DNA from 4 places in the Psychrobacillus sp. Z16_25 genome. Region 3 is predicted to be linked to each of the others. Evidence: riboswitches for the same ligand, from Rfam matches in the RefSeq annotation. Region 3 holds a riboswitch; each other region holds the start of a gene.

Region 1 (7,753 bases), on a different contig from region 3:
CCCATCTGGGGACTTGGCTGTGCAGGCGGGGCTGCAGGAATAAGCAGAGCCTTCGATTTTTGTAAGGTACATCCAACATCTAAGGTTTTGGTAGTCTGCATAGAGCTTTGCAGCCTCACCTTCCAACCAAATGATTATTCTAAAAGTAACCTCGTTGGCGCTTCGCTATTTTCTGATGGTGCAGCATGTGTCCTTGTTTGCGGAGATGAAGCAGATGTGAAACTCAAGAAGCCTGTACCTTCAATTGTGAACACTGCGTCCAAATGGATGCCAGATTCCGAGGACGTGATGGGCTGGGAAGTGAAAAATAGTGGATTACATGTTGTTTTTGCTAAAAGTATTCCTTCCATTATTTCAAAATGGCTAGGCCCTTTTATGAGTGAATTCCTTTCTGAAGAACAGTTATCTAGTGAGCAGATTAAACATTTCGTTGCCCATCCAGGCGGTAAGAAAGTTCTTCAAGCATACGAGGATACACTTCACTTACACACGAATCAGACATCTGTCTCTAGAGAGGTTTTAAAAAAACATGGAAATATGTCTTCTCCTACTGTGCTGTATGTTTTAGAACAGTTCATGTTGCAGGATATTCCTGCAGAAGAACAAGGATTACTAGTGGCACTAGGTCCTGGTTTTTGCGGGGAAGCAGTTCTATTGAAATGGAGGGACTAGCATGATATTTACTATCATTCTCTCATTCGTAATTCTCCAAAGACTTATTGAGGTAGTGATTGCAAAAAGGAATGAGAAAAGGATGCTAGCAAAAGGAGCTTATGAAGTGGGTGCCTCTCATTATCCTATCATGATAGCCCTGCACGTGAGTTTTTTCCTTTCTCTCCTACTAGAGGTTCTGTTGGTGGAACGAGGCTTATCCCCTATTTTCCCATATCTATTTGGCCTATTTGTTTTGGTGCAAGGCATGAGAGTTTGGTGTCTGATGTCTCTAGGGCAATTTTGGAATACAAAGATTATCATCTTGCCTGGAGCAAAGGTAGTAGCCAAGGGGCCCTACTCCCTTATTCGCCATCCGAATTATGTAGTAGTATGTGCCGAAATTCTTTTATTGCCATTAATGTTTCAAGCATATTTTACAGCGATACTATTTACTCTTTTAAACTTTGCCATGCTTTCTGTCCGTATTCCTACGGAGGAAAAAGCATTAATGGAAGCAACCGATTATAACGAAACAATGAAAAAGAGGGTTCCTACTCCTTAAAGAGCAGACCCTCTTCTACTTTAGACAGATTCCTTGTGACGCTCTAGTCTCAAGGATTTTATTTTGGAGCAATACTAGCTTACTAGTTGTATGTTTGATAGAACCAAGTTAGACAATATAACCAATAGAACGGAGTACATTATCGATAAAGGAATGGCTATAAGCGAATATTTCTTCTTGTTCTGGTTCTAAGTACAGATCATGATAACAGTTCTTCCATTCCTTCCATTGAAATTCAGAAAGTTCCTGTTTCTTAAGCCAGCTTTTTACAGGAGCCGTTTCTATAATCTTATCTCTTTCAGCAGTCATGATTAATATCGGTATGTTTTTAATCGATTCGGTCGAATGCTGAATACTTTTCATTAACAAATGAAGCTCTCGATACCAATCATTTGTAATAACAGAACGATAGACATGGTCGTCCTGCAGGAGTCTAAAAACCTCATAATTCCTTGTAAGCTCCTTCAGATGAATATCATGATGTATCTTTTGCTGTACAGAAAGCTTTGCCAATGCATTTGTCCATTTTGGTGGAGTTTTTTTCAGTTCTAACCATGGAGAGGTTAGGATAACTCCAGCACATTCTATTTCAAGCTTATTGAAAACCTTCATTATTAATGTGGCTCCAAGACCATGTCCTAACAAAAATATAGGCAAATCATATTCTAAAGCAACTTTCAGTGCTTTTTTTATATAATCATAATACTCATCAAAGGATTCCTCGTGAACAGCATCTGGCTTTACGAGCTCTCCGTGTCCTGGTAAGTCCCCCATCACAATATGGCAGTTGGAGCTTCTTAGCTTTTCGATTAACCATGCATACCTTCTATGGTGCTCATATGCGCTATGAACAATCACAACGACAGCTTTCGGTTTTTCTTCTGCTTCCCATTTCCACATGACAACCACCTCATTATTGTTGAAAAATTATTAGTTTGATACCATTAATTATATTCTAAAATACAAAGGAGCGAGTAAAAAATGATTTATCCATTTAAAGGTAAGGAACCAAAAATAGACCAGAGCGCCTATATCGCTGATTATGTAACGATTACAGGGGATGTGACGATAGGTCCTGACACTTCTATTTGGTTTGGTTCAGTAATTCGTGGAGATGTCGCTCCAACAATTATTGGTAGCCGAGTGAGTATCCAAGATTTGAGCTGTCTCCATCAAAGCCCAAATAATCCTTTAGTTATTGAAGATGAAGCGACCATCGGCCATCAGGCGACATTACATGGGTGTACTATTCGAAAAAGAGCTTTAATAGGAATGGGCTCTATCATTCTTGACCGAGCTGAAATTGGAGAAGGTGCTTTTATTGGCGCGGGAAGTTTAGTTCCTCCAGGCAAGAAAATACCGCCAAATACATTAGCTTTAGGTAACCCAGCAAGAGTCGTAAGAGAATTAAATGATGAGGACAAAAAAGATATGGATCGAATCATAAATGAATACGTAGAAAAAGGAAAATATTATAAATCACTCTTATAAGCTTTCTATAAGAGAGGCGAAAACATGGCGTGGTAATTGGACAGGCATTCTTTACGTATATACACTATATCTAATCTAAAAATATACATTTATCATTTTGTCTATTATGATGAGTTTTCCTTAAATAAAAAAGAGACTTTCTGTTACGAAAGTCTCTTTCTCTTTAAATTCCTGCCTTTTGCTTTAGCTCATCTGCTTTATCTGTTTTCTCCCAAGGAGCATCGATGTCTGTACGGCCAAAGTGTCCATAAGCTGCTGTAGGCTTATAGATTGGGCGACGTAAATCAAGCATTTTAATAATACCAGCTGGGCGAAGATCAAATAATTCACGGATGTATGTTACTAGCTCTGCTTCCATTATCTTACCAGTACCAAATGTATCTACAGAGATAGATACTGGCTGAGCTACACCAATAGCATAAGCCAATTGAACTTCACAGCGATCTGCAAGTCCAGCGGCAACTATATTTTTTGCCACGTAGCGTGCAGCATAAGCAGCAGAACGGTCTACTTTTGTTGGATCCTTACCTGAGAATGCTCCACCGCCATGACGTGCATAACCACCATAAGTGTCTACAATAATTTTACGTCCTGTTAATCCTGCATCCCCTTGAGGACCACCGATTACAAATCGACCAGTCGGGTTAATAAAGTACTTTGTTTTATCGCTTATTAATTCAGCAGGGACGATTGGTTTGATTACAACCTCCTTCAGGTCTTGTTGGATTTGCTCCAACGTCACTTCTGGATGGTGCTGTGTAGAAATAACAATTGTATCTATGTGTACTGGATTGTTATTTTCATCGTATTCTACTGTTACTTGTGTTTTTCCGTCTGGACGTAAATAAGGTAACGTTTCATCTTTACGAACATCCGCTAATCGTCGAGATAGCTTGTGAGCTAAGCTGATTGGTAATGGCATAAGCTCCGGTGTCTCGTTACAAGCATAACCGAACATAAGACCTTGGTCACCTGCTCCAATCGCATCAATATCTGAATCAGACATTGAGCCTTCTCTTGCCTCAAGTGCTCGGTCTACACCAGCAGCAATATCTGGAGATTGCTCATCAATCGCAGTTAACACTGCAGAGGTTTCAGAGTCAAAACCATATTTAGCTCTTGTGTATCCAATTTCTTTGATAGTTGTGCGTACTACTTTAGGGATATCTACGTACGTAGATGTGGTAATTTCACCTGCAACTAAAACAAGTCCTGTTGTCACGGTAGTTTCACAAGCTACACGAGCATTAGGGTCCTCTGCTAAAATTGCATCTAGAATAGCATCAGAGATTTGATCACAAATCTTATCTGGATGCCCTTCTGTTACTGATTCCGATGTAAATAATCGACGTTGTGTCAAAATGCTTTCCTCCTATATCCTGCGAGATTTCTCTCAGGAATTGATACGGTACTCATTCCCATGTCAAGCCTATATTAAACTTGAAGCCGTTTCGGACTTGGCACACAAGGATTTAGGGCGATGTAAATAAAAAAACCTTTCACTCATGTTCAAATAAACAATGAGGAAAGGGATTCATATCATAAACACCTTTCACTCTTATCAATCAAGGCTATACCTTGTCTCAGGTTGGGCACCTTTGTAATAATAGTATTACAGGTTGCCGGGTTTCACAGGGCCTGACATCCCTCCACCGACTCGGAATAAGAGTATCCGTTCAATTTATCATCATACGTAAACATAAAATAGAAGTCAATAATTTTTGTCCAAAATTTCACAGTTTAAAAATTTTATGCTAATTAGTATAGATTATATAGTCAAATGTGTTATACTAATTCACATATCAGATAACCACCTCCACCTGTAGAGGGAAAATATAAAAAAGGATGGTAATATCACATGAATTCAATTGATACTATGAGTGAACTGACCCAATTGTTATCCGGGAATAATATTTGCCTTCAATTATCAGTGCCAGAGCTTGTTGAAAAAGCAACAGCTCGAGGAGAAGCAGTACTTACTTCCACCGGGGCTGTAAAAGCAGAAACCGGAAAATATACTGGTCGCTCTCCGCAAGATAAATATATCGTGGATGAACCTATCTCTAGAGCAAAAATTGATTGGGGTCCTGTGAACCAACCGATTTCCGCAGAAAAATTTGAAGCTTTATATATAAAAGTAGTGAAATATTTAAAAGAACAAGAAGAACTTTTCGTATTTAATGGATTCGCTGGTGCAGATCCTGAATCGCGCTTGAGCATCCAAGTCATAAACGAATTTGCTTGGCATAATTTGTTTGCTCATCAGTTATTCATCCGCCCTACTTCCGAAGAGCTTTCTACACATAAAGCTGATTTTACTGTAATCAGCGCGCCTAACTTTAAGGCTGACCCAGCTTTAGATGGAACGAACTCCGAAACTTTTATCATTGTTTCCATGGAAAAGAGAGTAGTTCTGATCGGCGGTACAGAATACGCTGGTGAAATTAAAAAATCTATATTCTCTATTATGAACTATTTATTGCCGGAAGAAAACATTTTACCAATGCATTGTTCAGCAAATGTTGGTGAACAAGGAGATGTTACCCTATTCTTCGGTTTATCTGGTACAGGAAAAACAACGTTATCAGCTGATGCTGGACGTAAATTAATCGGTGATGATGAACATGGTTGGTCTGATAAAGGTGTATTCAACATCGAAGGTGGCTGCTATGCAAAATGTATCGATTTAACTCGTGAAAATGAGCCACAAATCTATGATGCTATTAAATTTGGTACTGTTTTAGAGAATGTAGTAGTTGATGCGAATACGCGTGTAGCTGATTACGCAGATAACTCACTTACTGAGAATACGAGAGCAGCATACCCTATTCAATATATTGATAATATAGTAGACCCTTCTGTTGCGGGTCATCCAAATACAATTATTTTCTTAACGGCTGATGCATTCGGAGTGTTACCTCCAATCAGTAAATTAACGAAAGAACAAGCAATGTATCACTTCTTAAGCGGCTTTACTTCTAAACTTGCTGGTACAGAACGAGGAATCACTTCTCCACAGCCTGCATTCTCTACTTGCTTCGGCTCACCTTTCTTACCATTGCATGCTACTGTATATGCTGAAATGCTTGGAAAGAAAATTGATGAGCATGGAGCACAGGTTTTCCTAGTAAATACCGGCTGGACTGGTGGAGAATACGGCGTAGGAAGCCGTATGAAGCTATCATACACACGTACAATGGTGCGTGCTGCAATTGAAGGAAAATTAAATGACGTAGAAACTGTTCAAGATGATGTTTTCGGATTGGCAATTCCAACTCAAGTAGAAGGAGTTCCAACTGAAGTGCTAGTTCCACGTAATGCATGGGAGGATCAAGCAGCTTACGATAAGAAAGCAGCAGAGCTCGCTCAAGCATTCCGTGACAACTTTAAAAAATTTGGTACAGTATCAGAGGTCATTTCTTTAAAGGGCGGACCAATCGCATAATAAAGTCCCTTAATGCGGGATAAATAGGACTGAAGTGAGACGAGTAACATCGTTCTCCTTCAGTCTTTTTCTTTTTCCAAATAATTATTTCTGTTTTAGTTCTTGTGTAGGTTCCAATATAATAAAACAATGCAAAAAAACTGTCCTAAAAGCCATCTATTATGACCTTTAAGACAGTTCTCTTTAGCTGATATAGTCAACTTCCGTCGTGATAGGAAGGATAAACTCAACTTGTTCTACCATGTTCTTTTCTACGTTGTAAAATATTATCTCCGAGCCGTAATGATTGACCTCTAAATAGACTTTTCCATCCTTATAGAAAAGCATTCGATTCCATTTTAACCCGCCCACTACTGGGTCAATAGAGCCGTTACGCAAGAACAAACGATTTTCTTCATTTAACATAACCGTAAGCTCGTTATGCATATAGGCGTTCATCGTTTGGTAGGCAATTTGGTTTATTTCTTCACACGGTTCCATTTCTTCATTCAGACAATGAATTACTACCTCTTCTAAATCATTTGTGAAATGATCCCATAAATCCTCCCAAAAGCTTGTATCAACGGGATACATTTCCTTCCCCTCTATACTCATTGACTCTACTGTGACTCTAATCTGTCCCATTTTATCTTCCTCTCTGGTTTTTGATCCAGAGACACACATCTTTTACTACCTGCCGATTTGCCTTGCTTGGAAAATAATGCGTGAAATCTGGATAGTACCAAGTTTCTACCACTTTGTTATACCCAAGTAAGGCAGCTTCCAAAACCTTTGCTTGACCGAATGAGACATTTTGATCACTTTCTCCATGAATGATTAACACAGGGGCTTCGATGTCCTCCAGATGAGGCAGAGGGTTTCTAGCCATATATTCCTCTGGCATATTGTTAGGAGTTCCACCTATCACTCTTTTCATCATTCTTCTCATATCAATACGTTCCTTGTAAGTAAGAAAAATATCCGAAACGCCAGACCATGTAACCAAAGAAGCAATATCCTTTCGAAGAATAGCGGCCCACAAGGCCATGATTCCTCCTCTGGAGAAGGCAAATAGGTGAATCTTTTCCTTTGCACAAAATTTCTTCAATATATCGATCCCATACATTACATCCCATCTATCCTCGCCGCCAAACTCATCTCGTCCTTCGCCCCCTCTATTTCCACGATAATAGGGAGCAAAGACTATGAGCCCCTGCGATGCAAATTGGGCAATCCTTGCTGGACGAACCATTCCCAGACTCTGCATCCCTCCCCTGCAATAAAGCAGGCCTTCATAATCCCCTTCTTTGATAGGTTGAGCAAGCATTCCCTTTACTCGAAGACCATTAGACCAATAGGTGATTTCGGTTAATCGAACGTTCGGATTAGGGGAAGGATAAGCCCTTTGTCGCTCAATCGTTCCACTTGGTTTCATATGCTTTCACCTTCTTTAATATGTTTTGCATTCCTGTATCCTTCATATGAAAGCTTAGCTCACCATTATTATCCCATTCGTCTTCGGAGAGCCAAATAATCCCATCTGTTTCATGTGTAGTGGGGCCCTCTAATATCTCCTTGACCTTGCCAACATACACTGCTTTACAGAATGGCGGATTATCCAA
Region 2 (7,753 bases), on a different contig from region 3:
CATCCTCCAGCTCATAATCCCCTATTTCTTTAGCACTTTGAATAAGTGGATTATGCAGATGAACATATAGTACGCCAGCCGGCTCCGCATCCTCTTGAAGCCAAATCTTCGCATTTTCAACTGCCACATCTAAATAAGTCAGCATTTGCAAGGATAGTCCATGATACACCTCGTTCAAATCAATACCTTGCTTGGATGATTTATAATCAACGATTCTCATATACATATTGCCGTTTACATTTGCAGCATCCACTCGGTCAATTCGCCCACGTAAACGCATCTTCCGTCTGTTTTTTAATGGTATTTCAAGTGGCGGAAGCTGCTCCCCTGGACCAAAGCCTGCCTCTATTGCAATAGGCACAAAATTAGAGCCCTTTGCATGCTTGCTCATCGCAATTAACGTGTTGCCCACAATCTGCTCCAGCTTTCTCTGGATATAGCGATAGCGATTGGTACTTAACAGCAATTGATGGACAAATACCGGCACGATATAACTTACTGCTTCTTTGGCCAGTCTTAAGCATTGCTCTCTTGTCAGCTCACCCCATGTGACATTTAATCGCTTAGTTTCATCGGAAATCCACTTAAGCGCAGCATGGAACAAATCTCCCATTGCAGGTGGCTCGAGTCTATATTCGGAGCGTTCCTCCAGCTTCAGACCATAGCCTGCAAAATGTGCGAACGGACAGCTATAATACGTTTCCACCCGTGATACACTTGAATTGATTGTTTCCCCGTAAAGGGCAGCTGTAATTTCAGGGGCTAATCGTTCTGTCTTGTTCCCTTTTAGCATTGGCTTCAGTATTCTTTTTATTAACCTCGACCAATAAGGGTCTTCCATATAATATTGATAGACAGATTGCCAAACTTCCGGAAGCTCTCCTGAATCTATTGCCTCTCTCAGTTGCATAATCAAATAAGGCAACGCAGTTCGAGGATGGCTAATTACCTCTCTGTCTAGCCTTCTATCCTTCACATCTGTCGGATCAATTACCGCAAGCTCTGGTTTTATTCCGCCGACAAGCTGGTTTAGCTTTTTAATATACATCGAAGGAAGTAAGGCCTTCCCCTCACTATCAGCGATAGAATAAGAGACGAATAAATAATGAGAAGGAGTGACAAATGCCTTGTAGGTTAAATAATTTTCATCCAGCAAGCGCATTCGGGAGGTTGGAGCTAGCTCGAAGCCAACCTGATTAAACCACTCACGCTCTGAATCAGATAATAGCCCCTCATGATCAATTCTTTTTGGAAATGTGCCGTCATTCACTCCCAATACAAACACTGCTTTCATATGTGTAAGCCTTGCCGTATCGACATTTCCTATAATCACTTGATCCAAGGTTGGTGGAATTCTAGAAAATTCAAGCTGGTCGTAGCCCTCTTCTAGTATTTTCATTGCTTGATCAAGAGGCATTTCCTTTTCACCAAACATGAGGACAAACTGGTCTAGTACGTCGACCCACTCATTCCAAGCCTGCTCATGCTCCGATGCAAGCAGCAGCTGTCCATTTTCTTCCTCATACGCCCGTAAGGCCATTAGCTTATCATAAACCTGGAGCTGCTCCATAAAGGAGTAGAGAGCTGTCGCATAATCTCTTCCTGTTTTTGCGTTCTCCAGCATTTCCACTAGCACTTGCATTGGTTGTACAAAGATATCTCTCGCAGCATGTATTTCGGCCTGAATAAGCTTTTCTTCATCTGTTTGAATTTTCGAGTAGAACTCCAAGCCCTTATATTTCTTATAAATCCACCGTTTTTCATCAAACCAGCGGTCTCCATATATCCCAAAGGAAAGCACAAAATTCTCTAGGCGATCCGCCCTTTCTCGCCATCTTGTTTTAGCTGATTCGATTGGGAAGAAAAGGTCCGTTTTGATTGCACGGAAAATAGGCTCGTACTTCCACTCGGACCGAATAATTTCAAACACTGTTCTACTTAGCTCAATGAGCGGATGATGAAGCATCGATTTCTTTTGACTAATAAAATATGGAATCTCGTATTGAGAGAAGGTTGTTTCTATTAAGCTCTCATAATTTTCCGCATCTCGATGTAGAATCGCCATATCCTTGTATCGAAACTGTTTGTCCTGCATCAGCTCTCGAATCTGTCTCGCTACTGCGTGAACCTCTGCTCGTTTATTCATTGCTTCTGTAATGCGTATATAGCCCTCTGTCTCGATAGTAGGAGCAGGGATTGTATTAAAGTTAGCCTCTAGATGAGCTAGCTCTGGTACTGCAAAACGACGAGACTCTGAGAAGTGGACTGCTTCCTCCACTTTCACTTGATCAACCTGTGCCATCTCTAAAAGTCTTGCTGCTGTATTAGCAGGCTGGAAGAAAAGTGATTGCTCGTCTAATGCGTCCGAAAGCGTTTCAAAAGGCAAGGCGACGGAAAGACGTTTTACCTTTTTCATCAATGCATTGATAATTTCCAGCTCTCTTGTCGTAAACGAGGTAAAGCCGTCTATATAAATTTCCGCAGTCTCTAGCAAACTAGAATCTTGTATATTATTTGCGAGAAGTGTTAAATACCCTTCTCCATCAATATAGCCTGCTCCTAATTTTTGCTCCATTAGCTCAAGCATTAACATTAAATCGGAGGATTTATCTAGTAGCGTCTGAGGAGCGTTCATAGCCTCGAGACTTTGAAAGGCATTAGACATAGTAGAATAATCCAGACAGTATCTGCTGAATTCCTTTAATAATACTTCGATTTGATCCGTAAAGCCTCGCTTTGTCGAAGCACGATGGAATAACGTAAATTGATCTTTATGCTCCTCCAACAAGCTTCTAATAAGCATGCGGTAGCCGAATCCACTAATCTCCTCTTTTGCGATCCCGCCTGTCTCCTGAAGAACTCGCCAGGCTAATCGTTTAAAGGTAGTGACCTGCGCACGGATAATCCCCGGCAAGCCGCTACGGGCAGCCAAGTCATATTCACTAGAAAACGACATTTGGTCTGGCACTATATAAAAAATTGGATCACCAAACGGAGCTTCCTGGATGGTGCTCATTATTTCCGTTTGCATGAATCTCGTTTTTCCTGATCCTGATCGTCCACTCACCAATCGAAATGTCAAACCAAGCAGCTCCTTTCCATAAAAAAAATCCGAATAACTTCCCTCTCTCTATTGTACAAAACATAGAGTGTAGAGGGAAATTATTCAGAATGTAAATAGATGGTCATATCGGATATTGGCCAATATCTTGCTTTTACGACACCTACAATATCCTCTTTTTCAACAAACGAAAAATGCCTACTGTCAAGGCTCGACAATCGATTATCTCCAAGAACGAATACTTTATTTTTCGGAACTCGTTTACTGCCTGTCAGCTCAAGAAGCTCAAAATCCTCTGTAAATTTCATCTCTGGCTGCTTATATGCAAGATGGGACTGTAGAAAGGGCTCTTCTATGTACTTACCGTTTATAAAAAGCTGGTCATTCTCATAGTGAATGGTATCACCTGGAAGCCCTATCACCCTCTTTACAAAGTCCTCCTCCCCTGAGCGGAATATCACGATATCCATCCTTTCTAGGCTAGATAGCTTGCTGACAATCACTCGGTCCTTATCAGAAAGAGTGGGCATCATGGATTCGCCAATAATATGATAATTCGTCGCAATCAACGCCTTAAATCCAAACACCAGGATTAAACCAATGACTATCGCTAATAGCCATTCCTTTACTTCTTTATTCAAGATTCTCTCCTCTTTTTCGGCTTCTCTCTAGTCTTATGTTTCGAAAATCTGCCTCTACCTTTTTGTCTAACCTCTTCTCCACTCTCTTTCCTACATACCAAAGAATCGCAATGAGGACAATAACGATTGCTGTTCTTATTGGCTGAGTGATTAAAGCCTTAATATCCGAACCGATAAAGCTAACCACAAATATCATAATTAGTTTACCCAGCGTCAATGTCCAAAAGTATGTATGCTTCTTCATATTTGATAAACCTGCGACTATGTTCACTAGCGCAGAAGGGGTAAACGGAAAACAGATAAATAAGAACAGCGGTCCAAATCCGTTTCTCTCTACCCATAGTATTAATTTCTGGATTCGTTCATGTCTTGTAATAAAATTTAAAACTCTAGCTCGTCCATATTTACGAATGACCAAAAAGACGGCATAAGATCCTGCAACAGAGCCCACCCAAGTTAGTAAAAACCCAAAAAACAGACCATATGCTGTTACGTTTGCCACGATAAAAACAACGAGTGGCAAGAATGGAAGAAACGCTTCCAAGAAAGGAAGTAAAATACCAATTATCGGCCCTAATGCTCGATAGTCCTGTGCTAAATGTGTAAAATTTTCTATAGAAAACCAATCAGGCATACTTTTCCCTCCGCATTCCTATGTAATTAATCTTTCCCTTTTAGTGTATACATAAAACGACTTTCTTATAGTATAATTTCTTCATTATCATGAAGGTGGTGAGAAATTTGTGACTTTTTCAAAAGGCTTAAGGGCCGGGGTAAATATCGCTATTGGCTATTTTCCGATTGCCCTTACATTTGGACTTCTTGCAAAAACGGCTGGCTTAACTATCTGGCAAGCCACTGCAATGAGTATACTCGTTTATGCCGGAGCTGCCCAATATATGTCTTTGACGCTTTTGACGAAAGGTGTTGACCCTATTTTAATCGTTTTAAATACATTTGTCGTCAATATACGTCATTTCCTTATGACGGCATCACTGAGTGAAAAGATGCATCGGGAAAAAAGATGGATAAAAGGAATATATGCTTTTGGAATCACGGATGAAGCTTTTTCCGTTCTGGCAACCCGTAAAGAAGAAAAGCTCACAACCTCCTTCGCCTTTGGAGTGATCCTCATCGCATACAGCAGCTGGGTGGTTTTTACTGCAGTTGGACATGTCATTGGAGCCAATCTGCCGTTATTTTTTCAAGCTGCGATGTCCGTTGCACTCTATGCCATGTTTATCGGACTTCTAGTGCCCTCCATGAAAGGCAATAGAAAGGTGGTCATGCTAGCTTTAACTGCCGCAAGTATCAACGGCTTTTTTTATTGGACACAACTCTTATCTACAGGCTGGTCCATTTTAATCGCTACGCTGGCAGCTTCTATCCTAATTGAACTGATTTATTCCAAAAAAGCAAGACCCATCGTGAAAGGAGAGTCTTAATATGGGTGATTGGTATTGGTGGACCATCCTTGGCATGGCCATTGTTACATATATCCCACGTGCGTTCCCTTTGACATTTTTAGAAGGCAGGGAACTACCTCCTATCGTGTCTGGCGTGTTAGCAAATATCCCCTATGCCGTGTTAGGGGCATTAATCTTTCCAGCCATTCTTTATATCCAAGAAGGAAATTACTTATTTGGATTAATAGGCGCAATAGTAGCTTTTTCTTTGGCTTTTATTTTTTCTAATGCCATGACTGTTGTACTAGGAACTATTGGTGTTTTAGCAATTTATAGCCTTATTTTTTTATAGTACATCAAAACGATATTAATATTCAAAATAAAATTAATAGTAAAAATAACTTGACTAGTTTGACTAAAGCGTTTAAAGTTATAATCAATTCTTACAACAATTACATAGCGCATCACTTTCTTATCCAGAGAAACCGAGGGACAGGCCCAATGACGTTTCGGCAACAGGTTCAAATTTGAACACTGTGCCAATTCCTGCAAGCTTAGCTTGAGAGATGAGAGAGATGGTTTTTCAAATCTTTTGAAGAGCTCTCTTTTTCTTGTCTATTTGATAAGAAAAGAGAGCTCTTTTTGTTTAACTTCCTACTCCGTGCCAGACCCCATCGAGGTCTTGCCCAATTATAATAAGGCATTTAGCACATTTCTAATCAAGTCTCTTTCCTGGAAAGTAAGATGGCTACGTTGTTTGAAGAAGTATGATTCTAGGAGGGATCCCATGATTGAATTCAAAAATGTTTCAAAGACCTTTCTTCTTGGAAAACGAAAGGTGCACGCTGTAAAGAATGTCTCTCTTTCCATTGAGAAAGAAGATATTTTCGGTATTATCGGATTCAGCGGTGCAGGAAAAAGCACGCTGCTTCGCTTAGTGAATATGCTAGAGCGTCCTACAGAGGGTTCCGTTTTTATTCAAAACACAGACGTGAACAGCCTTTCCTCTAAGGATTTAAGAACGAGAAGAAGAAACATCGGGATGATTTTTCAAAACTTCAACCTCTTCCATTCTCGTACTGTAGCTGGAAATGTAGCATATCCACTAAAGCTTGCCGGTCTAAAAAAACAAGAAATAGACAAACGAGTAGAGGAACTGCTGAGCTTTGTCGGGCTAACAAGCAAGGCAAAGGATTTTCCAAGCCAGCTATCAGGTGGTCAAAAGCAGCGTGTAGGAATCGCTCGTGCACTTGCAACTTCTCCCGATATTCTGATTTGTGACGAGGCAACCTCTGCACTAGACCCAGAAACTACGGCTGATATTCTAAGGCTACTAAAAAAAGTGAACAAGGAATTTGGGATTACTATTTTGCTGATCACTCATGAAATGCATGTTATTCAATCTATCTGTAATAGGGTGGCTGTCATGGAAGACGGCGAGGTGATTGAAACAGGGGACGTTTTCGATGTATTCACAAACCCTCAGCACTCGACCACCAAACGGTTTATCCAATCCGTCCAGCAGGATCTCCCCTCCCCTACTGTGTTACAGGAGTGGCGAGAGAACGGTGGGAAAAAATTATATCAGGTCATCTTTAAAGGGGATGTTACAAACCAGTCCATCCTTTCCCAGGTTACGCAAAAACACCGCGTACACTTTAACATCGTCTACGGCTCTATTCGAGAGCTGCAGGAAAAGCTATTCGGAAATCTACTCATTTCCTTTGAAGGAGACCCGCAGGGAATAAAGGATGCCATTCATGAATTAACAACCATTGTAGAACTTCAGGAGGTGACACCAAATGAAGGTTGATTGGACGACATTTTGGCCAACGATTTTAGAATCGACTGGCGAAACGATCATCATGGTCATTGTGACACTGATTTTTTCCTCTATTCTAGGAATCAGTATTGGTCTACTACTTTTTGTAACTCGTGAGAAAAATATTTTAGAAAATAAGTTTTTGTTTCAATTACTAAATTTATTGATAAATATCATTCGACCGATCCCGTTCATTATTTTCTTAGTTGCCATTTCGCAGCTTACTAGATTAGTAGTCGGTTCAACGATCGGAATAGCAGGTGCCATCTTCCCGATGACCATTGTAGCCAGCTTTTCCATAGCTAGGGTCGTGGAGAACAATTTAGTAAGTATCGATCCCGGTGTAATTGAAGCAGCTCAGGCAATGGGAGCAAGCCCACTACGTATTATCTTTACTGTGCTAATTCCAGAGGCACTAGGTCCACTGATTCTAGGTCTTACATTCACTACCGTCAGCTTAATCGACTTCTCCGCAGTAGCAGGAACAGTTGGCGCAGGTGGACTTGGACACGTGGCAATGACCTATGGCTATCAACGATTTGACGGAAGTGTCATGATCGTCACTGTACTGATTTTAATTATACTTGTGCAATTTGCCCAATGGATTGGAAATACATTATCGAAAAAATTCTTAAGACGATAAGGAGAGATTGACATGAAAAAAATTAGCTTACTACTATTTGCAGTAATTACAGCACTTGTTTTATCCGCTTGTAGCAGCTCATCAGCTTCCGAAAAGAAGGTCATCATTGGGGTAAACGGTTCTGACGGTGTCCAATGGCCAATCCTTCAAGAGAAAGCAGCAAAAGAAGGAATTGAAATT
Region 3 (7,753 bases):
TTCACTGCATTTATCGTAGAAAGAAACTTCCCAGGTGTATCTGTTGGTGCAGAAGAAAAGAAAATGGGGATTAAATCCTCTTCTACTCGTACATTAATTCTTGAAGATGCAGAAGTACCAGTAGAAAACCTATTAGGTGAAATTGGACGCGGTCATATTATCGCTTTCAACATTCTAAACATCGGACGTTACAAATTAGGTGTAGGAACAATTGGTGGATCTAAGCGTGCGTTAGAATTAGCGATTTCTTATTCTAACCAACGTCAACAATTTAAGACGCCAATCTCTTCCTTCAACTTAACTAAGCAAAAATTAGCTACGATGGCTTCTAAGCTATATGCAACAGAAAGCTTGATCTACCGTACAGTTGGTTACTTTGAGGACCGTATGAGTCAATTAAGTGAAGAAGAGCAAAAAGACGGAAGCAAAATTGCTGCTGCAATTGCTGAATATGCAATTGAGTGCTCTATCAACAAAGTAGTAGGTTCTGAGGTTCTAGATTATATTGCAGACGAAGCGGTTCAGTTACATGGTGGATATGGCTTCATGCAAGAGTATGAGGTAGAGCGCATTTACCGTGATTCTCGTATCAACCGTATCTTCGAAGGTACGAACGAGATCAACCGTTTAATCGTTCCAGGTACATTCTTGAAGAAAGCGATGAAGGGCGAGCTTCCATTACTTCAAAAAGCACAAGGTCTTCAAGAAGAGCTTCTGATGATGATGCCGGAAGAAATTAGCGACGAGCCACTAGCACAAGAAAAAGTATTAGTTGCAAACGCGAAGAAAATCGGTCTATTAGCTGCTGGTATGGCTGCACAACGCTTTGGCGCTAAATTAGAAGCAGAACAAGAAGTCCTAGTAAACATTGCAAACATCGCAAACAACGTATTTGCAATGGAGTCAGCAGTGCTTCGTACAGAAAAAGCAATCAACCGCAGTGGAGCAGAAAAAGCTTCTCAAAAGCTACTTTACACAGAAATCTTCTGCCAAGAAGCATTTGATGAAATCGAAAAAGCTGCAAAAGAAACACTGATCGCTTCTGTTGAAGGTGACAACCTGCGTATGATGCTTTCTGCACTTCGCAAGCTAACACGCTACACTCCTTACAACGTAATCGAGAAAAAGCGCCAAGCTTCCGTGAAGCTAATAGAAGCAGAAAAATTCGTTGTTTAATCATTAGTTATCAGGAAGGTCTCTCAATGGAGACCTTCTTTTTACATAAAGCGGTTGATTTCCGTTCTGGCTGGACGCTTTCCTGGGGGCGCGGCTTCGGGACAACAGGATGTTGTTCAGGAAAACGTTGGCACACGATGTGCCGTTCTTAGTTTTCCATCTTGTTTCGGATGCTTCCGAAACAATTGGATTTTCCGCACGCGCTTATCCCCTAGGAGTCGCCAGCCGACACTTCAATCAACTTTTTCTTATATGTCACCCACAATTTATAGTGATGACCCTGACAACCCAAGTAAATCAAGCACTGACGCAAGTAACAGATCCATAACCGTAAGTAACCGATAAGCCTGTGCAAGTAACAATCACAGGCTCGCAAGTAACAGCAGGCGAACCGTAAGTAATGGTAGAATATTGGGAAATGAAGAACGGGTTGTAAGTAAATCGGTGACTATATGGTGCGATTTGGATGGTATAAGCGCATATTCAAAAAAGTAGTAAAAATCGGCTGATTTGATTGACAACCGCAAGTAAATCAGACACTACCGCCAGAAACAGCCCCATAACCGCAAGTAACCAATGAGCCTGCGCAAGTAACATACACAGCATCGCAAGTAACCGCAGGCGAACCGCAAGTAATGGTAGAAACTTGCCAAACTAATCCACCATTAGAAAACCGGCCATTCTCCCCGTAATTTACTCATCTACCGTTATATGGCTTGCTCAAGAAGGAGAGAATGAGTATGATAAAAAGAAAAAGGGTGAGATCAAATGAAGATACAATACTACGGTTACCCAAAGTGCAGTACATGCAACAAAGCGAGTAAATGGTTAAAAGATAATAATGTTGATTTTGAGAATCACCATATTGTCGACAATCCGCCTTCAAAGGATTTATTAGAAGAAATCGTAGATAAAAGTAACATAGAATTAAAGAAATTTTTTAATACAAGTGGAATGAAATATAGAGAGCTTCAGCTGAAGGACAAGCTTCCGAATATGTCTAAGGATGAACAGCTTACATTGCTTGCATCAGATGGCATGCTCATTAAACGTCCGCTTGTGTATGACGGGAAAAATGTAACGCTCGGTTTCAAGGAAGACGAGTTTGAGAAAACGTGGAAAAACAAGTAAATCACCTTGTTTTTACTATAAAAGTATGTGAATATAATAGTAGAATGTATAATTTTTGGAGAGGGGTATATAAATGAGCACACCTAAAGATTTAAAGTACTCAGCGGATCATGAATGGGTAAAAGTAGAGGATGGAAAAGCTAAAATCGGAATTACTCATTTTGCACAATCCGAGCTTGGAGATATCGTTTTCGTTGAGCTTCCACAGGTTGGCGACGAAATCAAAGCTGGAGATCCTTTCGGAAGCGTAGAATCTGTAAAAACGGTTTCTGAGTTATATGCACCTATCAGTGGAAAAGTGGTTGAGGTTAATACTGAGTTAGAGGATAGCCCCGAATTTGTAAACGAATCACCTTACGAAAATGCATGGATGATTGTAATCGAGCCAGCAGATTTGGAAGAAGTTGAGAGTTTACTTAGCCCTGAAAAATACGATGAACTAATAGCAGAGTAATAATCAAAGCGCCGGTTAATATCGGTGCTTTTTTCATATAATAAAGGTAAAGGGAAGAAGTAAGGAGAGAAGCAGCTATGACTACTATTTTTAGTAACCAAGTTATTCTTGTTGAAGGAAGGTCAGATAAGCTTCAGCTTTTAACACTTCTAGATGAACCAACCGAAATTATATGTACAAACGGTACGATATCCAATGTGAAATTAGAGGAGCTTCTTAGTCCTTATGATGGACTTCCGATTTATGCATTTCTGGATGCCGATAAGTCTGGAGAACAAATTAGATCAATCGTAAGAAAAGAATATCCCGAGGCTATACATCTCTATACAAACCCAATGTATGGAGAAGTGGCAAATACACCGATGAAGGTTTTGGCATCTATTTTGAAACGTGTTAATATAAAGGTGAAAAAAGAATTCTTAGTATAGGAAGATGCCTTTATGAATGAATGGACACGCAAGGAATGGGAAGCGAACAAAAACCAATCAAACATGACCTTGTTTTATTTATATACACCCATGTGCGGAACCTGCCAGGTGGCCCATAAAATGATGGAGGTTGTCCAAGAACTTGTGGATGTTCCTATAGGCCAGGCTAACATTAATTTTATCCAAGAAGTGGCCAAAGACTATCAAATTGAAAGCGTTCCTTGTCTTTTAATCACGAAAGATGGAGCGGTTGTTCGAAAAATTTATGCTTTTCAATCTGTTCCCTATTTAATAGAAACTATTAAAAGTATTGACGTAGATTAATAATAATGATAATATGCAGTATACTATATGTGAATTAAATAAAACTAACTCTTATTAAGAGAGGCAGAGGGAAGTGCCCGATGAAGCCTCGGCAACCGTCATGAAAATGAAATGGTGCCAAATCACACAAAGCAGAAGCTTTGAAAAATGAGAGAATGGATGAATGGTATTTATTGTTACCTACACCCCTTCTGCTCTTTTGCAGAAGGGTTTTTTTGATAGAAAGGCGGACAGGTTTACATGATAAGTTTAAAGGGAGTCTCGAAAAAGTTTGCTACAAAAAACGGAGAAATCGTGGCAGTAGATAATGTAAATCTTGAAATTAAATCTGGAGAGATTTTCGGGATAATAGGGTACAGTGGTGCGGGAAAAAGTACAATGATTCGTTTGTTGAATGGTCTAGAAAAACCATCAGAAGGGCAAATTATCGTAAACAATCAAGAAATAACAGCAATCAGTGAGGATAAGCTCAGACACTTCAGACAAAAGGTAAGCATGATCTTCCAGCATTTCAACCTTCTTTGGTCTAGAACGGTTGCAGAGAATATTGAATTCCCACTAGAAATTGCAGGGGTATCTAAAGAAAAGCGAGCAGCACGTGTCAAGGAGCTTCTAGAATTAGTTGGGTTAGAGGGAAGAGGAGATTCTTACCCTTCACAGCTTTCAGGAGGCCAGAAACAGCGCGTTGGGATAGCGAGGGCTCTTGCCAATGGTCCAGAGGTATTGCTATGTGACGAAGCTACTTCTGCGCTTGACCCAGAAACAACAGACTCTATTTTAGATTTACTAGTAGATATTAATGAAAAGCTCGGGCTTACTATTGTGTTAATTACTCACGAAATGCAGGTTATCCAAAAAATCTGTAATCGAGTTGCGGTTATGGAAAAAGGAAAAATTGTAGAGCTAGGAGATGTCCTGCAGGTTTTCCAAAAGCCACAGGCACCTATTACAAAACGATTTGTCTCACAGATATCTGACTCCAATCAGCCTACTCAAACTATTCGCAATCTAAGGGAGCTCTATCCAAATGGTAAGTTGGTAAAGCTTGTTTTTGTAGGAGAACAAACGGAGCAACCAATTCTATCTAGATTAATTAAGCAAATGGATTTAGAGGTCAATATTGTTCAAGGCAATATCTCTCATACACAAGGAGGGGCCTTTGGTACGCTGATTCTTCACCTAGAAGGAAAAGAAAAGGCTATTAAGCAAGCGATTGACTTTATCCATGCTCAAAAGATTCATACGGAGGTGATTCCTCATGCTTGAAACATTACTTCCGAATGTGGATTGGCCTAAAATGTGGGAAGCAACATGGGAAACAGTATATATGACAGGAGTTTCTACTCTGCTTACGGCTATCTTAGGATTAGCCTTAGGACTTCTCTTGTTTTTAACAAGCCCCCATCAAGCATGGGCAAACAAGCTAGCTAACTGGCTAACTGGAGCGGTGGTAAATATATTCCGATCCATACCATTTATAATTCTAATAATCCTGTTAATCCCGTTCACAACGTTTTTAATCGGTACGATGAGAGGACCAAATGCAGCATTTCCTGCATTGGTGATTGGTGCAGCACCCTTCTATGCGAGACTAGTATTAATTGCATTAAGGGAAATCGATAAAGGCGTGCTAGAAGCTGCCAAGGCAATGGGAGCAAAAACTTCCACAATTATCTGGAAGGTGCTTCTACCGGAATCCATGCCGGCTTTAGTATCTGGGATTACAGTTACAGCGGTGGCGTTAGTTGGATACACTGCTATGGCTGGAATTATCGGAGCGGGCGGACTCGGAACGCTTGCTTTCCAAGATGGTTTTCAAAGAAGTAAAGATGATGTAACCTTCGTAGCAACCATTCTTATTCTAATATTGGTATTTATTATCCAGTGGGCTGGAGATACAATAACTGCAAAAATCGATAAACGATAAGGGAGATAGTCAAATGAAAAAGTTATTAGCAGGGTTATTCTTAACAGCAAGTACAGTGGGATTAGCAGCTTGTGGAGACGATGACAGCAACAAGTTAGTGGTAGGAGCTTCTAACGTACCGCATGCAATTATCTTAGAGGAAGCTAAACCATTGCTAGAAGAACAGGGCATCGAGCTTCAAATTGAAACATACCAAGATTATGTACTTCCAAACAAAGACTTAGAATCTGGAGAGATAGATGCAAACTACTTCCAGCATGAGCCTTATCTAAAATCACAGATTGCAGATCATGGATATGATTTCGTCAATGCGGGTGGGATTCATATCGAGCCAATCGGTCTTTATTCTAAAAAATATGATTCAATCGAAGAGCTTCCAGAAGGTGCAACTATTTTAATGAGTAATTCCGTTGCAGACCATGGACGAATTCTTGCAATGCTTGAGGACGCTGGGCTAATCACTCTAGCAGAAGAAGTGGACCGCACTGCAGCAACTATCTCCGACATCGTTGATAATCCGAAAAACCTTGAGTTTGATCCGAACTATGAGTCAGCGTTAATGGTACAGCTTTATGAAAATGAAGAAGGTGACGCTGTGCTGATCAATTCAAACTATGCAATCGATGCAGGGTTAAATCCATTAGAGGATTCCATTGCAATTGAAGAAACAGATTCACCATATGTGAACCTGATTGCAGTAAATGCTGGTGATGAAGAGGATGAGCGTATCAAAGCTTTAGTGGAAGCATTGACGTCTGAAGAAATTCAAGAGTTTATCTTAAATGAATGGGGCGGCTCTGTCGTACCAGTAAAGTAAGAAACAAACAAAAGAAGAGGTACTCTCTGCGTAATTATAAGCAGAAGGTACCTCTTCTTATTTATATCTAGTAACGGAGACGGCCGTTATTTGAAAATAGATTCTTCCAAAGGGTTAGTTCTTATTGAAATTTATTTATAAGGGGAGACATTAATTGGTTCGTAGCAGCGGCGGCGACTCCTGCGGGAGCAAGGTGGTTGGTAAGACAGCACAACCACGCGCGTCAGCGATGGGTGCTGGCTTACCTGGGGGAGGGAAAACTAAGAACGTCACATCGTGTGACAACGTTTTCCTGACCAACATCCTGTTGGCCTCCACTCCAAGCGTCCGACGATGCGGAGAACCTAAGGTTCACCTTCTTGATCGCTTACGGAGAACCCGAAGCCAAAAAATAAAAAAAACACTTATGATTCTATACGTGCAAAGAATCATAAGTGTTTCTCATTCAATTTATCCCAGTCACTTGTATATTAGTGAGGTAAAAATACTAATTGGATTGCAAACAGGATAGCGAAGATATAAAGCATTGGATGAACTTTTTTCGCTTCCCCTTTTACTATTTTTAGAATTGGGTAGAGAATAAATCCAAATGCGATACCTGTTGAAATACTAGACGTAAGCGGCATAGTTAGGATAACTAAGAATGCTGGGAATGCTTCGTCAAACTTGCTCCAGTCAATCTCCTTCACAGAACCTATCATCAACGCACCTACTATTATTAACGTCGGTGATGTTATAGCTGCTACACCTGAGATGGAGCTCACTAATGGGCCGAAGAAGGAAGCAACGATAAATAGAATAGCTACCGTTAAGCTTGTTAAACCAGTACGTCCACCAGCTGCTACTCCTGAGGAGGATTCGATATATGCCGTTGTTGGACTTGTACCAAACATAGAACCTACTGTTGTAGCAACAGAATCTGCTAGTAAAGCATGGCGAGCACGTGGCAGCTTCTCATCTTTCATTAATCCGGCTTGCTTTGCAACACCAACCATTGTACCTGTTGTATCAAATAATGTTACTAACACAAATGAAAATACAACACCATATAAACTATAAGAGATAACTTCTCCGATTGCTTCTATTGGATTCCAAACTAAAATACCCTCTGGAAGACTTGGAACAGCAACTACTTGTTCAATGTGTAATTGATTTGTCAGGATAGCTACAATTGCTGTAATAACCATACCGATAAATAACGCACCATGAACATTGCGGATCATCAAAATAACCGTAATTAGTAAACCGAATAAGGTTAACAGAACACCAGGAGAAGTTAAATCTCCTAGCCCAACAAGATTGCTTTCGTTTGCTACAATTACTTCCGCCATACGAAGTCCTAAAAAGGCGATAAATAAACCAATTCCAGCCGTAATCGCATGCTTTAAATTAGAAGGAATTACAGCTATTAGCTTTTCTCTTAGTGGTGTCAATGACAAGATAATAAAAATGATACCTGCCACGAAGACAGCGGAGAATGCAGTGATATAATCTAT
Region 4 (7,753 bases), on a different contig from region 3:
GCTTATTATAAAGAATATTATGCAACGATAGCTGAGGAGCTTGGTGAACTAGTGCTTGCCCAAGAGTTATTTAATTGCACTCATTATGCTGCCCAATGTGAGCTATATCCAGAAGTAATAGGAGTTTTAGAGGAATTAAGCAAGCATTACAATCTAGCTATTATTTCAAATGCAATGCCAAGTATGGATTGGGTATTTGACCGATTGGGGAACCGCAAGTATTTTGATCCTATTAATCTTTCAGCTTTTGTAGAGGCAGAGAAGCCGGGAGAGGAAATATTTCGCATAGCACTTGATCAAGCGAATGCTTTGGCAGAGGAATGTGTTTTCATTGATGATAAGCTGGAAAATATACTTGGTGCTGAGAGACTAGGCATTCGGACGATTCACTTAGATAGAGGCAAACTAGATTTGATTACCCTATTAAAAGAGTCACGACTCGATTCGTAAAGAAGGATTCAAAGCAGTTCTTATAGAATGAGATTAGGTGATACTTGGAAGTTTCGTTTTGTCTGGAGGGGGGATGTTTTGAAAAGGTCTTATTTTGTAATAGGTATATTAACCGCTATCATTCTTATGTCAAGCCTTCTATATTATAGATATGCTAGTGAGACATATATCTTAAAAAGTGAAGATTTCTCCAAAGAAGATATCGTGATAAAAGAAGAATATCCACTGTATGATGAAGAATCAGCTTCTGTCTTTCTACTGGCTAATCCAGAAAAAATAGGTCTAATCGTTTCTGTGGAAAATAAATGGGGATTGTGGAGTAGTAAGCTAAGATCGATCGCTAATAAACCAGCTGACGAGCAGCTAGTGACAGTGGGGTTTGCCAGAACTACAGAGGAAACAATAGATATAGAGTCCCATATGATGGTTGCCTATTATGTGGATCATCCCTTTGATGTGGAAAGTCCTGCGGAATATGATTTAACAGTCAAATTCATCCCTGTAAATGACCGAACGTTGTTGTTTGCACATGCCGTTAGCAATGGTAATTCCTCTTTATCTTCAGTTGAAATGGTGTCCTATCTAGAAACCTACTATGAATAAGCTTCATCCCAAGAGAGAGCCAAATTATGTCCTCTCTTTTTTTATGGATGAGAAGTCTTTGTTATATCATTAACCGTCAAGAAGGAATATTAGCTCCTCTAATAGAATGAGATGGCGGGGAGGAATGAAAATGAATGATATGTTAGCAATAAATAAAGCGGGCTGGGAAAAATCGGCGGAACGCTTCTTTGGTAGAACGGCACTACCAGATTATGGTCCATATGCACCATCAGAGGATATACTTCAGCTGTTCGGTGATTTGCAGGGAAGAAATGTGTTAGACATAGGCTGTGGCAGCGGACATTCACTGCAGTATATGAGTAGGAATGGCGCAAGTGAGCTGTGGGGACTTGATATGTCAACCAAACAGATAGAGACTGCCACGAATGTACTGGGAGAACAATCGGTAAAAGTGTCATTGTTTGAATCACCGATGGAGGAGAATCCGGGACTTCCAGCAGGATATTTTGATGTTGTCTACTCAATCTATGCTCTAGGCTGGACTGTGGATTTAAAGAAAACTCTATCCAACGTTGCAAGTTATCTAAAGCCAGGCGGGGTTTTCATTTTTAGCTGGGAACATCCTTTACATGATCGGATAACTTATGGAGAAGAGAGATTTTATTTCCAGAAGTCATACAATCAAGAAGGACCGGAATATAACGAGGCGTGGCATAGCGAGGTAATCACATTCCATCGGAAGTTAAGTACATATATTAATACGCTCATAGAATGTGGATTTTCAATCGAAAAAGTAGTCGATGACATTGTTATGCCGGAGGGAGAGACTCCACCAACTAAATGGTATTCCAATCAAAAAGCGGAATTTCTTCCGCCGACCTTTATTATAAAGGCGCGTAAAAATGTATGAATCATTATTGTGACAGTGCTTTGAATCAAATAAAAATTGCGTTAGATAGTGTCTTAGTTATCATGGAACAGCTAACAGAAGAAGAGTTGTCGGTAAGACCATCTTCTGAAATGCGATCGATTCAGGAGCAGCTTGACCATCTGGTAACGATTTGCAAGGCGGATCTCCTTATCGCAACTGGCTATGGGCAGGAAGAGATGAATGAATTCTATTCCTCCGTAAAATTCGAAAGTATAGAGGATTTAAAAAGGGAGGCACTAGAAAACTTTGCGTATCTATCTGCAACCTATAAAGCGTATTCTGAAAATCAGTTGGAGGAGCAGGTAACCTCCTATTGGGGAGCGACCTACACAAAATTTGAATGGCTGCTAGAAATTGTAGCTCATGTCTATCACCATAGAGGCCAGCTTCATGCACAGCTAGTATACGGAATGGGTAAAGAGATAAAGGTATCGTTGTTTGAATAGGGGAATTGGTCTTCTAAGTAGTAGAATATTCTAATTAGTAAGGCGGAGATGGAACAGGGAGTAACGTCTAGAGCAGTAAGAATTGGAAATCGAGTGAGAGTAAAATTGCTCTATCCGAGAATAAATAGCCTCCGAACGAGAGTAAATCAGCTGAATGAGAGTAAATAGCTTCCGAGCGAGAGTAACGGGAAGCCATCCGAGAATAAAGTGTCACCGAATGAGATTAACCACCGCCTAACTGAGAGTAACGGCTGACCCAGTAAGAGGTGGGAAATTGAGTGAGAGTAAATAGCCTCCGAGCGAGAGTAACGGCCAACCCAGGGAGGTGGGAATCGAGTGAGAGTAAATTCTCTTTATTCGAGAGTAAAGTAACCCCGAACGAGAGTAAATTGGCCGAATGAGAGTAAATAGCCTCCCAGCGAGAGTAACGGGAAGCCAACCGAGAATAAAGTATCACCGACTGAGAGTAACCATCGCCTAAATGAGAGTAAAGGGTGGCCCAGTAGGAGGTGGAAATCGATCCACCAGTAGGAAGCGGAAAATCAATAATCCTAGCTGCCCCACCCCTTACTCCAATTAAAAAACTCTGCCGTCCACATAGGCAGAGTTTCATTGTCCAGTGATAAATGTCCTTAGTAATGCTACACGTTCCCTTAGTCTCAGCTTTGCCTCGGTTACTGGTGGTGTCTCGGCAGGAACTACGTCTGCATCCCAACCAAGCCCCTCGGCAATTATCTTGGACCGTTGCAAGTGGAAATCACTAGTGATGATAGTGACAGCTTCCACGTCATCAGGCAGAATCTCCTGAGAGAATAGTAGATTTTCATAAGTAGAGGTAGATTTATTTTCCAGAATGATTCTTTCCTCTTCAATCCCGTGTTCGACCAAGTATTCTTTCATTACAACTGCTTCTTCTATATCCTCATCAGGTCCCTGACCGCCAGAGACTACTAGTTTGATGTGTGGATATGATTGGGCATATTCCAAAGCGGCTTCTAGTCGATAGCGAAGTGCCAAGGATGGGATATTTCCTTCTTTGACTTTTGCTCCTAATACGATTGCATATTCATTTGTGCCATCTGCTGCTGGCTTAAGTCCATCCTCTAGCCATTTGCCAGTTAGTAACCATAATCCTCCTCCAACAAAAAAGGTGATAAAAACGGGTACTAGCACAATCCACCTCATTTTTCTTTTCATGTATGCTCCTTAGGTTGAAGGCTTTTTCTTCTTAATAACAGATGAAAGTGTTCGCTCTTCCTTTTTCATTAGTCGCTGAACATTCTCGCGATGAAGTAGAAGGGCCATCAAGAACAGAAAGCTGGCAACTATGACAGGACCTAATCCGTCTGCTACCCAGAAAGATGCTGCTACGAAAACGATATAAAATGCAAAAACTCCGATTAATAAATAGTCCGTTATAATAGTGATTGCTATAAGTAGCAGTAATGCGGCAAGCCCTACCGGCCAATGCAATGCAAGTAATACTCCGATAATGGAAGCAGTACCTTTTCCTCCTTGAAAGCGTGTGTAAATAGGAAAGTTATGTCCTAGGATTACAGCAGCCCCAGCTAAATAGAGTAAAAAATCTAACTGTGCAGGAGAAAAAATCTCTGTATATTGAGCAAACAATCGAACGCCGATGATCATAACGGCGCCTTTTAATATATCGATTACCCCAACAAGAATGCCATATTTCCAGCCAAGTACAATGGTTGCGTTAGATGCACCAGAATTATTTAGGCCTTCCTTTTTAATATTCACACCACTAAAAAATTGTGCTAGTTTCGAACCATGAATTGACCCAAGAAGATATCCGATGAAAAGAGTTGCAACTCCATATACCCAAATACTCATTTTACGTTCCCCCTTTCCAAGGTATTCCTTTTATTAAACGAGTGTAAGAATGAAAAAGTTTCAGAATTTTAACTATTTTCCTTGACGAATAAAAGAAGAGGAGCTAAACTGTGTAACAAGATGGAAATACAAACCAAATACTCTTATCAAGAGAGACCGAGGGAATAGGCCCTACGAAGTCCAGCAACCCCAGTTTTTACTGGAAGGTGCTACATCCTACAAATCCATTTAGTTGGATTTGGAAGATAAGAGGAGGAACAAGTCAAACAGTCCCCTCTTCTCATTACTAGAAGAGGGGTTTTCTTGTTCAATATCCTCTCGAGGCCTCCAGCATTCCATCTAAACTACTAAATTGGAGGAATTCAAATGACTAATCTTCACAAAGAAACATTACTTCTGCACGGTGGACAACAACCGGACCCTGTCACTGGCTCACGAGCGGTACCCATTCACAAAACGACTTCCTATGTATTTAAAGACACGGAGCATGCACAAAACTTATTTGCTTTAAAGGAAACTGGTAACATTTACTCCCGTATTACGAACCCAACAGTTGATGTGTTTGAACAACGTATTGCAGCATTAGAAGGAGGAACAGCGGCTGTCGCACTTTCCTCTGGGATGGCGGCTATTGCTTTTTCTATCTTAAATATTGCAGGAGCAGGCGATGAAATAATTGCAGCTGAGAATTTGTATGGAGGAACATTTAATTTATTTGCCCATACACTCCCAAGGTACGGCATTACCGTAAAATTTGTTGATTCAACCAATCCAGAAAGCTTCCGAGAAGCAGCTACGGACAAAACAAAGGGATTCTTTGCTGAAATAATCGGTAATCCAAGTCTCAATGTGTTGGACGTAGAGAAAGTGGCAAGCATTGCAAATGAGGTGGGAGTTCCATTACTGGTGGATAATACATTCGCGACACCTTATGGCTGCAATCCAATTGAGCATGGAGCTCACGTGGTGATTCACTCTGCAACAAAGTGGATTGGAGGTCATGGAACAACAATCGGTGGAGTCGTAGTAGACGGTGGTAATTTTAACTGGAACTCTGATAAGTTCCCAGGCTTCACGGAGCCAGATGTAACCTATCATGGATTACGTTACGGCATTGATGTACCAGATGTAGCGTTTGCTATTAAGCTGAGAGTACAGCTGTTAAGAGATTTTGGTCCCTCTCTTAGCCCGGAGGCTGCCTTTTCCTTCTTACAAGGATTGGAGACACTTCATTTAAGGGTGCCGAAGCATAATGAAAATGCACAGGAGATAGCTGAATACTTACAACAGCATGAAGGAGTGACATGGGTCAACTATTTAGGGCTTGAAAGTCACCCGACTCATGAGCTTGCAAAAAAATACTTAACATCAGGATATGGCTCCATTCTAACCTTTGGAGTAAAGGGTGGAAAAGAAGCGGGTCGAAAAATCATCGACAATATTGAAATTTGGTCTCATGTTGCAAACGTAGGAGATGCAAAATCGCTGATTATACACCCAGCATCCACTACCCATCAGCAGCTGACTCCAAAGGATTTAGTAAAGACAGGTGTAACCGAGGATTTAATTCGCTTATCAGTGGGCTTAGAATCAGTCGAAGATTTAAAGGAGGCGCTTGGTAGAGTTCTTCTAGAAAAAACAAATGTCCTCTCTAGATAGAATTTTTGTTGTGATTTGGGTTAAAATGGTCTACAATAAGTAAAATAATCAATCGTTGAAAGATTGGAAAATTTACTTCAGTACGATTTGGCTCAGGTTGTACGGGTTCTGAGGAGGAAACATCATGGCGAAAATTAAAGCGGCAATCTTAGGCTTTGGGACAGTAGGTCAAGGTATATATCACATTGTGAATGAAAAACGAGAAGACTTAAAAAAGTCATTGGGATTAGACATTGAAATTAGTGCAATTCTGATTAGAGATCTAGGGAAGGAAAGACCTGAGACACCAGGTGTTTTAGTCACGGATGATTTTGAGGATATTGAGAATATACCGGGACTTCAAGTGGTATTTGAGGCCATCGTGAATGAAGAGCCAGCATATAGCTATCTATGCAGGGCGATTGACAAAGGATGTCATGTTATTACTGCAAATAAAGTAATGTTTTCAAAATACAGCATCCCACTGCAGGAGAGAGCAAAATCTAGAGGAGTGTACGTTGGTTTTGAGGCTACTACAGCTGGAGGAGTACCGATTATTAAGACACTAAAAAACTTACTACAGGTCAATTCAGTTAAGCGTATTCAAGGTATCTTAAACGGAACCTCCAACTATATTCTTACTCAAATGCGTGTGGAAGGAAGCTCCTTTGAGAGTGCGTTATCAGAAGCACAGCTTTTAGGGTATGCGGAAGCAGATCCTTATAATGATATATCTGGTCAGGACGCTTTTCGAAAACTAATGATCTTAAGTGCGCTAGCATTCGGAAAACAGCCTAACTGGGATGATGTACAGGTAATTGGGATTGATCAAATATCCTCTGAGGATGTAGAAAAAGCAAAGCAGGAGGGATACCGCTATCGCCATGTAGCGGAAATAGAACAAGATGAAAACGGGGACCTATATGCCTCAGTTGGTCCACAGCTTGTGGGACCGGATCATCCGCTTTATGCAATTGAAGGAGTAAACAATGCAGTTTCTTTAGACACAAATTACATTGGTACGCTGACATTGGTAGGACCAGGTGCAGGAATGTACCCAACTGCTAGTGTAATGGTAGAGGATTATGCAGAGATTATTGGAAAACGTGCAGGATTTTTTATTACCATCTAAGGGAACATGCTACTAGAATCACCTGGAGTTGAAGTATCCATTTAAATTAAAGAGGGGTATGCCATTAATATGGGATACCCCTTGCTTCTGCCATTGTCTCAATAAAACATTATTCTTGTCTCATAAAGTGCTCTCACGAACTTTCTACTGCTTGTGCGCCTCCATTTTTCCCCGAGGCCAAATAAAGTATGCAATGGAAATAAAGAAGTCAATCACTAGCACTAGTGACCAGATTTTTAAGGCAATCGATAAAATTTCAGTGCGACTTGCGTCGTTCACTAAATAAATGAAAAGAAATAAAAATCCTGCCCCAATGGCGTATGCTACAAAATGCTGGACAAAGCCTTTCATAGAGAGGCGTGCATATTCGTATCCAACGATTTTCTTCGGCTTTTTGCCTATCCTTTTGAAATAAAATAAAAAGCGTTCATCTGCCCAGCGTATCAGGTTCTTGCCGAACACAATGGATATTCCTAGGTACACAGCGGCAAGGGCATGCACCTCAGTTGCGGTTCCGCCTTTTAGCAAATCAATCGAGGTAAAGACCAATAGAAATAAATTAATAATTGGGGTGATTGCTAGTAGGATACCCCCAAGTCTTTTTCGCTCCAAAGCATATCGAGTGATAAGACCAAGTATAAGAACAACCCAAAAACCTATTTCTGCGGCAAGGATGGACCAAACAATCACCTTCATTTAATCACCTCTTTTTTAGATTATATGAGGCGTTCAGAAAAG

Evidence for each region. A riboswitch is a leader RNA that binds a small molecule or an ion and turns the genes downstream of it on or off. The one in region 3 is predicted to bind S-adenosylmethionine.
Region 1: another riboswitch for S-adenosylmethionine. It lies ahead of metK (methionine adenosyltransferase); the one in region 3 lies ahead of AC1VU3_RS10220 (methionine ABC transporter ATP-binding protein).
Region 2: another riboswitch for S-adenosylmethionine. It lies ahead of AC1VU3_RS05555 (methionine ABC transporter ATP-binding protein); the one in region 3 lies ahead of AC1VU3_RS10220 (methionine ABC transporter ATP-binding protein).
Region 4: another riboswitch for S-adenosylmethionine. It lies ahead of AC1VU3_RS11555 (O-acetylhomoserine aminocarboxypropyltransferase/cysteine synthase family protein); the one in region 3 lies ahead of AC1VU3_RS10220 (methionine ABC transporter ATP-binding protein).

The regions. Positions count from the first base shown of each region.
Region 1 is NZ_JBXEOV010000015.1:52,893-60,645, forward strand. It holds gene AC1VU3_RS14025 (type III polyketide synthase) at 1-672, shown strand, start outside; gene AC1VU3_RS14030 (isoprenylcysteine carboxyl methyltransferase family protein) at 674-1,216, shown strand; gene AC1VU3_RS14035 (alpha/beta hydrolase) at 1,325-2,116, opposite strand; gene AC1VU3_RS14040 (gamma carbonic anhydrase) at 2,198-2,707, shown strand; gene metK (methionine adenosyltransferase) at 2,871-4,070, opposite strand; SAM riboswitch class I at 4,263-4,376, opposite strand; gene pckA (phosphoenolpyruvate carboxykinase (ATP)) at 4,566-6,152, shown strand; gene AC1VU3_RS14055 (hypothetical protein) at 6,336-6,776, opposite strand; gene AC1VU3_RS14060 (alpha/beta hydrolase family protein) at 6,778-7,566, opposite strand; gene AC1VU3_RS14065 (NUDIX domain-containing protein) at 7,544-7,753, opposite strand, start outside.
Region 2 is NZ_JBXEOV010000003.1:205,520-213,272, forward strand. It holds gene addB (helicase-exonuclease AddAB subunit AddB) at 1-3,082, opposite strand, end outside; gene lepB (signal peptidase I) at 3,163-3,702, opposite strand; gene AC1VU3_RS05540 (TVP38/TMEM64 family protein) at 3,695-4,336, opposite strand; gene AC1VU3_RS05545 (AzlC family ABC transporter permease) at 4,446-5,147, shown strand; gene AC1VU3_RS05550 (AzlD domain-containing protein) at 5,149-5,460, shown strand; SAM riboswitch class I at 5,578-5,681, shown strand; gene AC1VU3_RS05555 (methionine ABC transporter ATP-binding protein) at 5,896-6,921, shown strand; gene AC1VU3_RS05560 (methionine ABC transporter permease) at 6,911-7,573, shown strand; gene AC1VU3_RS05565 (MetQ/NlpA family ABC transporter substrate-binding protein) at 7,586-7,753, shown strand, end outside.
Region 3 is NZ_JBXEOV010000008.1:55,502-63,254, reverse strand. It holds gene AC1VU3_RS10245 (acyl-CoA dehydrogenase family protein) at 1-1,176, shown strand, start outside; gene AC1VU3_RS10240 (arsenate reductase family protein) at 1,945-2,307, shown strand; gene gcvH (glycine cleavage system protein GcvH) at 2,381-2,761, shown strand; gene AC1VU3_RS10230 (toprim domain-containing protein) at 2,839-3,189, shown strand; gene AC1VU3_RS10225 (thioredoxin family protein) at 3,202-3,513, shown strand; SAM riboswitch class I at 3,562-3,667, shown strand; gene AC1VU3_RS10220 (methionine ABC transporter ATP-binding protein) at 3,754-4,779, shown strand; gene AC1VU3_RS10215 (methionine ABC transporter permease) at 4,772-5,440, shown strand; gene AC1VU3_RS10210 (MetQ/NlpA family ABC transporter substrate-binding protein) at 5,454-6,257, shown strand; gene AC1VU3_RS10205 (NCS2 family permease) at 6,728-7,753, opposite strand, start outside.
Region 4 is NZ_JBXEOV010000010.1:32,173-39,925, reverse strand. It holds gene AC1VU3_RS11585 (HAD family hydrolase) at 1-450, shown strand, start outside; gene AC1VU3_RS11580 (hypothetical protein) at 529-1,053, shown strand; gene AC1VU3_RS11575 (class I SAM-dependent methyltransferase) at 1,178-1,924, shown strand; gene AC1VU3_RS11570 (DinB family protein) at 1,921-2,391, shown strand; gene AC1VU3_RS11565 (YdcF family protein) at 3,001-3,588, opposite strand; gene AC1VU3_RS11560 (glycerol-3-phosphate acyltransferase) at 3,598-4,245, opposite strand; SAM riboswitch class I at 4,386-4,497, shown strand; gene AC1VU3_RS11555 (O-acetylhomoserine aminocarboxypropyltransferase/cysteine synthase family protein) at 4,612-5,904, shown strand; gene AC1VU3_RS11550 (homoserine dehydrogenase) at 6,029-7,015, shown strand; gene AC1VU3_RS11545 (hypothetical protein) at 7,160-7,711, opposite strand.